DNA from 3 places in the Arthrobacter sp. UYNi723 genome. Region 3 is predicted to be linked to each of the others. Evidence: riboswitches for the same ligand, from Rfam matches in the RefSeq annotation. Region 3 holds a riboswitch; each other region holds the start of a gene.
What was found. Region 3 has a riboswitch for cyclic di-AMP ahead of ACVWY0_RS15285 (aggregation-promoting factor C-terminal-like domain-containing protein). Riboswitches for the same ligand answer to the same signal wherever they lie in the genome.

Region 1: another riboswitch for cyclic di-AMP. It lies ahead of ACVWY0_RS12730 (NlpC/P60 family protein); the one in region 3 lies ahead of ACVWY0_RS15285 (aggregation-promoting factor C-terminal-like domain-containing protein).
Region 2: another riboswitch for cyclic di-AMP. It lies ahead of ACVWY0_RS19695 (NlpC/P60 family protein); the one in region 3 lies ahead of ACVWY0_RS15285 (aggregation-promoting factor C-terminal-like domain-containing protein).

What each region holds. Positions count from the first base shown of each region.
Region 1 is NZ_JBSRZM010000015.1:186-3,448, forward strand. Features, by position in the region: partial or broken gene ACVWY0_RS12720 (P-type ATPase actuator domain-containing protein) at 1-705, opposite strand, end outside; gene ACVWY0_RS12725 (heavy-metal-associated domain-containing protein) at 777-1,121, opposite strand; cyclic di-AMP (ydaO/yuaA leader) riboswitch at 1,444-1,642, shown strand; gene ACVWY0_RS12730 (NlpC/P60 family protein) at 1,646-2,395, shown strand; partial or broken gene ACVWY0_RS12735 (heavy metal translocating P-type ATPase) at 2,373-3,263, opposite strand, start outside.
Region 2 is NZ_JBSRZM010000034.1:9,372-12,634, reverse strand. Features, by position in the region: gene ACVWY0_RS19705 (sialidase family protein) at 1-533, opposite strand, end outside; gene ACVWY0_RS19700 (PfkB family carbohydrate kinase) at 599-1,537, shown strand; cyclic di-AMP (ydaO/yuaA leader) riboswitch at 1,691-1,875, shown strand; gene ACVWY0_RS19695 (NlpC/P60 family protein) at 1,883-2,626, shown strand; partial or broken gene ACVWY0_RS19690 (Nramp family divalent metal transporter) at 2,859-3,263, shown strand, end outside.
Region 3 is NZ_JBSRZM010000020.1:15,590-18,852, forward strand. Features, by position in the region: partial or broken gene ACVWY0_RS15275 (VOC family protein) at 1-102, shown strand, start outside; gene ACVWY0_RS15280 (HAD-IA family hydrolase) at 125-823, shown strand; gene ACVWY0_RS15285 (aggregation-promoting factor C-terminal-like domain-containing protein) at 895-1,623, opposite strand; cyclic di-AMP (ydaO/yuaA leader) riboswitch at 1,629-1,781, opposite strand; gene ACVWY0_RS15290 (HAMP domain-containing sensor histidine kinase) at 1,881-3,263, opposite strand, start outside.

The DNA.
Region 1 (3,263 bases), on a different contig from region 3:
GGGCATACGGGCGCCGGAGCGGACCAGGACGATGTCGCCTTCACGAAGTTCGGAGACGGGTACGGTCTCCGTGCCAGCGTCGGTGATGCGGTCTGCTTCATCCGGGAGCAGGGCCGCGAGGGCGTCCAGGGCGCCCTGCGCGGAACCGAGGGCCCGCATTTCAATCCAGTGGCCCAGCAGCATGATCGCGACCAGCAGCGCCAGTTCCCACCAGAAGTCCAGGTCGAACCCGCCGAGGCCCAGGCTGGTGACCCAGGACGCTGCGAACGCAACAGTGATGGCCATCGCGATCAGGAGCATCATTCCCGGGCGCCGGGTCTTCAGTTCCTGCAGGCCGCCTTTGAGGAACGGCTGGCCTCCGTAGAGGAAAATCACCGTTCCCAGCACGGCCGGGATCCATGTCGAGCCGGGGAATTTCAGGGGCTCATAGCCCAGGAGGTGGCCGACCATCGGGCTGAAGTAGACCACCGGCACGGACAGGACCAGGGTGAGCCAGAACCTGTTTTTGAACATGGCGGTACTGTGCCCGGCGTGCTGCCCATGGCTGTGGACCGCGTGGTCATCGGCGGCGCCGTGCTCCGCGTGGGAGTGCCCGGTGTGCTTGGCCGGAGGACTTGCCACCGCCGTCGCCTGGCCCGGTACGGGCCGTGGGGCCTGGTGGCCGGCGTGGTCCACGCCGCCGTCGTGATTGTTGTGGTTTTCCATCGTTGCCCCTCCTGTGTGGGGAAGTCTTCCCAAAGGAGGCCGCCAGGGCTGTCCTCAGGGTGGGAGTTGGACTACCTGCTGATGAGGCTGTACCCGGCTGCGGCGACGGCGTCCCGGACCTCAGCGTCGGTATGGGCGCCGGAGACGCTTAGCCGGGATGTCCCTCCGGGCACCAGCTCGACGGCGGCTGATGTCACGCCGTCGAGGCCGGACACCGCCTTTTCTACGCTCTGGACGCAATGCCCGCAGGTCAGCCCCTCGACGGAGTAGTCGCTGCCTTGAACTGCCGGCGACGCCAGGGTCCGGGAAGAGGTGGAGCAGCAGCTGCATCCGGACGGTTCAGCGGCCACGAGGGGCAGTCCGGTCCGGGTTTCGGGTGCACACATGTCAGTTCGGTCCTTTGCAAGAGAAATCATGGGGAGGCGCTGGGGTTGAACGGCTGTGGCGGCCGGAAAGCGCATCGGCCTGGACAAACCACTTCACTGACAACACCCGAATAATACCCCTATGGGGTATATTTGGCAAGGTGGATGCCGGCGTCCCCCCGCGGAAATCGAACAACCGGCGTGAGCGGCCGGGCCCCGGCGCACCCCCTGTTTAGACCGGTAGGCCGGGCTCGAGTTGCATTATCGGGCCGGGGTCCTCCGCCCTCGACTGGCCCCGCTATTCAAATGTGACAATTGGGGCAGATGTCCTGTACGGTCGAACCCGTGCCGGTTTTCTCCGAGGGCGGCACTCCCGAGCTGATTGCCGAACTCTGCCGCTGCCCGGGATCCTTTCGCATATTTCGTCCGGCAGAGACGGGGAACCCAATTTTTGGCTTGCTTCGGGCAGGCCTTGGGGTGAAGCCGCTGTACTGCCTTCGCGCAGGAACATGCGGCCGGGTGTCTCCCATCCGAATCCGACAGCTCACCTCGTAGGCATTGGGAGAGGCCTCTTCATGTCTACGCTCAAAACCCATGGCCGCCGCCGCGCCGCCATCACGCCCACCAGCCCGCTCACCGGATTGACCAAATCCATGGCCGCCAACGCCGGAACTGTCGGACGTCAAGCGGCCGTTATCGCTGCCGCTTCCGGTCTGGTCCTGACCAGCGGCATCGCCGCCCAGGCGGCAGAAGCACCCCAGCAGCGGGACGCGGAGCCGACGTCGAACCTGGAAATCACCAGTCAGGCACCTGCTCAGTTCAGCGCCGATGCCACGGTCACAATTTCCTACGAGCGCCCGGAAATCAGCACCACGCCGGCCCCCGTCGTCGAGGCACCTAAGCCTGCAGCCGCCCCCGCGGCCGCGCCGGCAGTTTCCGCCGCGCCGGCGAAAGCAACGATCACCGTAGCCCCTGCTGCTGCGCCAGTGGCTGCTCCGGCCGCGGGAGGGGTGAACGCGGCCATGGTTTCTGCTGCTTACGCCCAGATCGGCATGATCCAGGACTGCACCAGGCTGGTTGAACAGGCACTTGGCGCCGCAGGGATTCCCGTCGGCGACCTGGGTCCGATGGATTTCATGAACTACGGCACAGTCGTGACGGACCCGCAGCCCGGGGACATGGTGATGCAGCCCGGACACGTGGGTATCTATGTTGGCAACGGACAGGTCCTCAGCTCCGGGCTGAACGGCAAGAACGAAACTGCCGTCCACCCCCTGACGTGGATGACGGCCAAAGGCTCTGTCACCTTCGTCCGCGCGGGCTAAATAGGAACGTGAAGGCCGGTGATTCGGTGCCTTGGGGGCAGCGCATCACCGGCCTTCTCCATGCCCGCGCAGGATCGGTCACCTCGCGACAGGCACCGTGATGCCTATCAGCGGACGGGTGTGGACGCCGGCATGACCGACGTCCCGGTCGTCTTCTGGCCGGAGAAACGGCGCAGCCGCAAGAGTTGCTGACAACCAGGACGGAGCTGGCTGCCATTGCGGCTCCGCGATCATCGGATTGAGCAGACCCAGGGCCGCGACCGGGATGCCGACGGCGTTGTAGAAGAACGCCCAGAGCAGGTTGGTCTTGATCGTGGCCAGCGTCCGCCGGGAGAGCTCGATGGCGTCCGCGACCTGGCCCAGGTCGCTTCCCATCACTGTCAGGTCCGCGGCCGCGATCGCAACGTCGGTGCCGCTGCCCATCGCGATGCCCAGGTCAGCCTGTGTCAAGGCGGCGGCATCATTCACGCCATCACCGGCCATCGCCACTGTGGCCCCGCCGGCCTGCAGCCGGCGGACGGCCTCTATCTTGCCCTCGGGCAGGACTCCGGCCATCGCATCTTCCGCCGGGATGCCACCTCTGCGGCCACAGCAGCGGCGGCCGCGGTATTGTCCCCGGTCAGCAGGGCGGGCCGCAACCCCAGGGATTTCAGCAGTCCGATCGCGGCAGCGGATCCTTCTTTGACCGTGTCGGTGAGGCTGATGATTCCCTCGGTCTCACCATCAATGCCGACCCAGATGACGGTCGCGCCGGAGGCCTCCCTCGTCTGCAGCGCCGCGTAGTTGTCTGCGGCGGGAATGATGCCGTTATCCTCCAGCCAGCCGGCACGGCCGGCAACCACCCGCCGGCCCTCCACGGTCCCGCGGA
Region 2 (3,263 bases), on a different contig from region 3:
TGGATGCCTTGCCCCGCTGCGGCGAAGATTCCGGTGATGTCAGGCTCCTCGGGGCGAACCTTCTGGCGGAGCTTGAGCTGGGCGGTGATCCTGCGGTGCTGCCAGGTCAGGCCGTCGTCATCCGAGAAGCTGAGGTCGCAGTGCTGGACGTCGTCATCGGGCTCCAGTCCGGCCGCTGCTTCGAAGAATCCGGCGTGCGTTCCGGCGGCGTGGAACATAAAGATCCGGCCGTTATCCACGTCCACCAGGAGGCTCGGATCGCCGTAGCCGTTGAGGCCGCCGCCCGTCCTTACCATCTGCTGTTCGCCCCAGGTCCGGCCGTTGTCCGTGCTGCGCCGGAGCAGGAGGTCGATCGGGTTGGGCAGATCATCGAGGTTGGGGCGGCCGTCGTAGGCAGCCAGCAGGGTGCCCTGCCGCGAGACCGCGAGGGCGGGGATCCTGTATTGCCTGTAGCCGCCGGTGCCGCGGACCGCCAGGACGTGTTCGACGTCGGGCATGGCAGCCGTCATTGGCTGGTGGACATGGGATGTCATATCTCCATGGTAGGCGACGCGTAACACGCGTGTGTAGGCCGGCATATCTCTGGCAGAGTATGACCATGCTCACAGTTATAGGCGAGGGCCTTGTTGACGTTGTCCAGCGCGCCTCCGGAATCGAAGCCCACGTGGGCGGCAGTCCCCTTAACGTCGCGGTGGGCCTGGCCCGCCTCGACCATCCCGTGCAGTTCGTCGGCCGTTACGGCCGCGACGCCTACGGGGATTCGGTGGCGGCGCACCTGCGCTCCAGCTCCGTTATGCTGCCGCTGGGCCCCGACGAGCTGCCAACCAGCGTGGCCACCGCCGTAATTGACGACGACGGCGCCGCCACTTACACGTTCGACCTCGCCTGGGAGCTTCCCGGCCTGGCGGACCGCCTCGCCTTTATGCTGCAGGGAACCACCCTCCTGCACACCGGCTCCATCGCCACGATGCTGGCGCCGGGCGCCGCGGCGGTGCTCGCCGCCGTCGAGCACGCCCACCCCGCCGCGACGATCAGTTTCGATCCCAACTGCCGGCCCAGCATCATCACCGACGTGGACTATGCGCGGACGCAAGCGGAGAAATTTGTCACCCTTGCGGACGTGGTCAAGGCCTCGGACGAGGACCTGGAGTGGCTGTATCCGGGCGTGGACGTGCTGGAATCGGCGCGCCGCTGGCTGTCGCTGGGTGGCTCCGAGGGGCCGGCCCTGGTGGTGGTCACGCGCGGCGCGGCCGGTCCGTGGGGGATTACGGCCGCCGGTGAAGCCGCGATTGACGCGCCTCGCGTGGAAGTGGCCGACACCGTGGGTGCCGGTGATTCGTTTATGGCTGCGCTGCTTTCGGGGATCGTGGACCGCGGCCTGGACGGTGCGCAGAACCGGAAGGACCTGCGCGAGCTTCCGGCCGAGGGCCTGGCCGAACTCCTGGCCCACGCTGCCCGCGCGGCGGCCGTCACTGTTTCCCGCCCAGGCGCCAACCCGCCCACGCGCGCCGAACTGAACGCGGTTCCGGCGGAGTAGCGCGGGCGTCCCCGGCGAGTCGCCGCATGGGCAGGGCCGGTGGATAGCACCGCGGCCGGATCAGGCGCCGTTATGCAAATGTGACAAACAATGGTGTTTCCCGTACGGTCGAAGGCGTGCCGATTTCTCCGAACACGGCACTCCCGAGCGGATTGCCTAACTCTGCCGCTGCCCGGGATCCGTTCGCGATATTCGTCCGGCAGAGACGGGGAACCCAATTTTCGGCCTGCTTCGCGCAGGCCTTGGGGTGAAGCCGCTGTACTGCACTTGCGCAGGAACGTGCGGCCGGGTGTCTCCCATCCGAATCCGACAGCTCACCTCGCAGGCATTGGGAGAGGCCCTTTTATGTCCACGCTTAAAGCCCATGGCCGCCGCCGCGCGTCCGTCACCCCCACCAGCCAGCTTGCCGCCTTGACCAGATCAATGGCCGCCAACGCGGGCGGGGTAGGCCGCCAGGCGGCCGTCATCGCAGCCGCCTCAGGCCTGGTTCTGACCAGCGGCATCGCCGCCCAGGCCGCAGAAGCACCCCAACAGCGGGACGCGGAGCCGACGTCGAACCTGGAAGTATCGAGCCAGGCACCTGCGCCGTTCAGCGCCGACGCCACGGTCACGATATCCTACGAACGCCCGGCCGTCAGCACCACGCCTGCCCCCGTCGTCGAGGCACCCAAGCCTGCGGCCGCTGTTCCGGCGGCCGCCCCTGCGGCGAAAGCCAAGATCTCCGTCCAGCCGGCATCCGCTGCGCCGGCCGCTGCCCCCGCGGCCGGCGGCGTCAACGCCACCATGGTTTCGGCAGCCTACGCACAGATCGGCATGATCCAGGACTGCACGGTCCTGGTTGAACGGGCTCTGGGCGCCGCAGGGATCCCTGTCGGTGACCTGGGCCCGATGCAGTTCCTGAACTACGGCACGGTCGTCGCTGACCCGCAGCCCGGGGACATGGTGGTCCAGTCCGGCCACGTCGGCATCTACGTCGGGGACGGCCAGGTCCTCAGCTCAGGCCTGAACGGCAAGAACGAAACGGCCGTACACCCCCTGAGCTGGATGACGTCCAAGGGTTCCGTCACCTTCGTCCGCGCAGGCGCCTAACGAACCTGTTGATGGCCGGCTTTTCGGTGCCTTGGGGGCACCGAAAAGCCGGCCATCAGTGCGTTCCGGGCACGGCTGCCCCTCCGGACCACTCTCCGCGTATTACTAGGAGCGCCGAAATATAATTTTCGGCAACCCTAACTTGAAGGTATCCTCGTGGTGTCAGTAACCCTGAGGACGAGAACACGATGGCTACCCCCACCCTTACGGAACGGCTGGCGAGTAAGCCGCGGTGGCAGCCAATCTCATGGCAGTCCTCTTGCTGTATCAGTCAGCCAAGCTTGGCCTGGCCACCGGTCTGAGCCTGCCCCAAAATCCTCGGCCGGCGCCTCGGCACCCGCCGCCGCTGGCTGTACTGGCTCCAGGCCGAACTTGTCGCCGGGGCAACGGACATGGCGGAAGTCATCGGCGGCGCAGTAGCCCTGAACCGGCTCTTCGGGCTGCCCCTTCTGGCCGATGGCATCATCATCGGCGTCGCGTCGCGTCCATGCTCCTGCTTCCCCTCCAGTCCGCCCGCGGACAGAGGTCCTTCGAATACGCGATCATGATGCTCCTTGCCGTGATCGCCGTCGGCTTCGTCTCCGGCCTCTTCGTGAACCCGCCGGACGCCGGAGATGTTTTTTCCGGCCTTCTCCCG
Region 3 (3,263 bases):
GTGGAGGTCAGCGACATAGACATCCAGGACTGGGGGCACTTCGTCTATTTCGCTGATCCCGATGGCAACAAGTGGGCGGTGCAGTACATCCTGGGGCCGTGACGCCTAGGGCAAAATAGGCAGCATGAACATCCCCACACCTGCCGCCACACGAGCACCTGCCGCCACGCGAACACTGACCTGCCGGGCCGTCCTTTTCGATATGGACGGCACACTGGTGGACTCCACGGCAGTAGTGGAGGAGGTCTGGGGAGAATTCGCGGCCCGGTACGGCCTGGACATCGCCGAAATCCTGCGCACTTCGCACGGCGTCCAGGCTGCCGATACCGTACGCCGGTTCGCGCCGGGGGGAGCGGACGTCGCGGCCCTCACTGCGGAACTGGGCGCGATGGAACGGGTGCGGACTGCGGGTATCATCGCGTTGCCGGGGGCTGCCGACCTGCTTCGCAGCCTCCCGGCCCAGGCAGTGGCGCTGGTGACTTCAGCGGACAGGACCCTGGCGGACATCCGCATGGACGCTGCTGGGCTGGCCATGCCGGCCACGGCCGTGACGGCCGACCTGGTCACACGGGGCAAGCCGCACCCGGAGGGCTATCTGATGGCCGCCGGGCTGCTGGGCGTCAATCCGGAGGACGCCGTGGTGTTCGAGGATGCGCCCGCCGGAATCGCGGCAGGCGTTGCCGCCGGTATCCGGACGGTGGCCGTGGGTCCGAATGCGGGCGAATTGCCGGCAGGCATGCTGCATATCGCGGATTACCGTGCCGTAACCGCCTCCGTGGAAACGGACGCCGCGGGACGGCAGCTCATTTCTTTCCGGCTTTGACGCCGGCGGATCGCTATCGTGATCCGCCGGCGCAGCTCAGCGACGCCGGCCGCCGCCGCCGCTCAGTCGGCCTAGTACCAGTTGTGCGACAGGTGGAAGTTCAGCGCGCCGCACGGAGACTGGTAGCGCTCCTGGATGTAGTTCAGGCCCCAGTTGATCTGCGTGCGGTAGTTGGTGACGTAGTCCGCGCCGGCGCTCGCCATCTTCTCAGCGGGCAATGACTGGACGATGCCGTACGCGCCGCTGCTGGCGTTGGTGGCCGTGGTGGTCCATTCGGATTCCTTGGTCCACAGCGTCTGCAGGCACTGCATCTGGTCAGCGGACCAGCCGTACGTCGCCAGCTGGCCAGCAGCGTAGGCCTGCGCTCCTGCGGGGTCGTTGACGGCCACAACAGGCGCGGGTGCAGGTTCCGGAGCCGGGGCAGGAGCGGGCTCCGGGGCCGGGGCAGGTGCCGGTTCGGCGGCCTGGGGCGCGACGTTGATCTCGGCCGGCGCAGCTTCCGGGGAGGCCGGGGGCTGGATCTCGGCTGCCTCGAAGCTCAGCTTCGACTGGGCGCTGGCTTCTTCGGCGGCCTGGTCCGCGCTGGCAGCAAGCGACGCAGACTCGGAAGCGTGTGCTGCGGCGCTGACGCCGACCAGCAGGGCGCACGCCGTCGCGAACACCGCGACGCGCTGGCCTACGGAGGGAATCCGGGCCGCCTTGGACAATGGGGACATAGCTGCACCGAAGCGGGTCTGCTTGCGGTGGCTGTGGGACTTTGTGTCGCCCTGCGGGCGCGTTTGTACCTTGAATTCAGACATGATGGATCGCCTCTCACACCTGCGGAGTTAGCTGTCGGGTTCGGATGAGGGCATCCGGCCACACGGCACAATCACGTGTTGGCTTAACCCCAAAGGGCACTTGGTGCCCGGGACGGTGGGTCCCCCGCCTCTGCCTCTGAAAACGGAATCCGGGAAGCGGCAGAGCTTGGCGTCATCCGGATATGCGGCCCAACGGGAACCACACGTCATCGACGCTACAGGAGCTGGGAGCTTAAGTCACATTTTGGTAACAGGAATCACGACGACGGTGTGTCGCCTTGCTGCGCTCGGGCGTCAGTGGGTCGCGCCAGCGCGCCGGCAGGGAAGAGTAACGCGAACTCGGTCCGTCCGGCCCGCGATGCTACTTCCACGCTCCCGCCGTGGGCCTCCATGATCGACTGGACAATGGACAGGCCCAAGCCACTAGTGCCTTCGGACGCCCCGGCGCCCGAGGCCGGCGCCGTACCCTTGCGCGCCGCGTCTGCGCGGGCAAACCGGGAGAAAACGTGGTCAACGAATTCCGCAGGGATGCCCCCGCCGTCGTCCGTTACCGTCACCGCTGCGCCGCCATTGGCGGACTTCGTGACAGCGGTGACCACGGTGGTCCCCGGCGGCGTGTGCTTGCGCGCATTGGAGAGCAGGTTGACAAGCACCTGACGCAGTTGGGACGCATCACCCGTGACGGCGAGCGGCTCGTCAGGCAGTTCAAGGCGCCAGTGGTGGTCCGGGGCGATGACCTTCTCGTCACTGACGGTCTCGATCACGAGTTGTGTGAGGTCTACTTCGCTGAGCTTCAGGGGCTGGCCCTCATCGAGCCGGGCGAGCAGGAGCAGATCCTCCACCAGGGTGGTCATGCGTTCGGACTGGCTCTGGACCCGGGCCAGGGATTTCCGGCCGTCCGGCGTGAAGTCCTCGGTCATCCGCATCAGCTCCGTGTACCCGCGGATGGCGGTCAGCGGGGTGCGCAGCTCATGGGAAGCGTCGGCAACAAACTGCCGCACCTTGGTCTCGCTCCGCTGCCGCGCCTCGAGTGCGTTGGCGACGTTGTCCAGCATCAGATTGAGGGCGTGCCCTACGCTGCCCACTTCGGTTCCGGGATTGGAGTTCGACGGCGGGACGCGCACCGCGAGTGCCACCTCGCCCGCGTCCAGCGGGAGCCGGGCCACCCGGGTTGCAACCTCGGAAAGCTGCTCCAGCGGCTTCATGGTGCGCCGGATCAGCACGGTTCCTGCCAGTCCGATCAGCGCCAGGCCGCCAAGGGAAACGAACACAAACGTCCACACCAGCGACGCCAGCGTGCTCTCCTTGGCGGCGAGCGGAAGGCCCGTGACAAGGACATCGCCGTAGCCGGTTTCCACGGCCACAATCCGGTAATCCCCGTTGGACAGCGAGCGGTTCACGGGAAGGCCGTTCTGCGTCAGCGCCAGCAGGGTCTGCTTGTCTTCGGCGTCGAGGGCCAGGCGCGTGGTGCCCGAGTCCAGGAAACCGCCACTGGGGATCTGGCCGTCCAGGATCCGCGCATTCAGCGTTCCGACACTTTGCCCGCGGGAGTCAAGCGGGTCCGGCCTGCCGTTGAATCCGCCCAGCGGCGGGCGGCCCGGATCGTTCGAGCGTTTGGCGGCCTGGCTCAGCTGTTCATC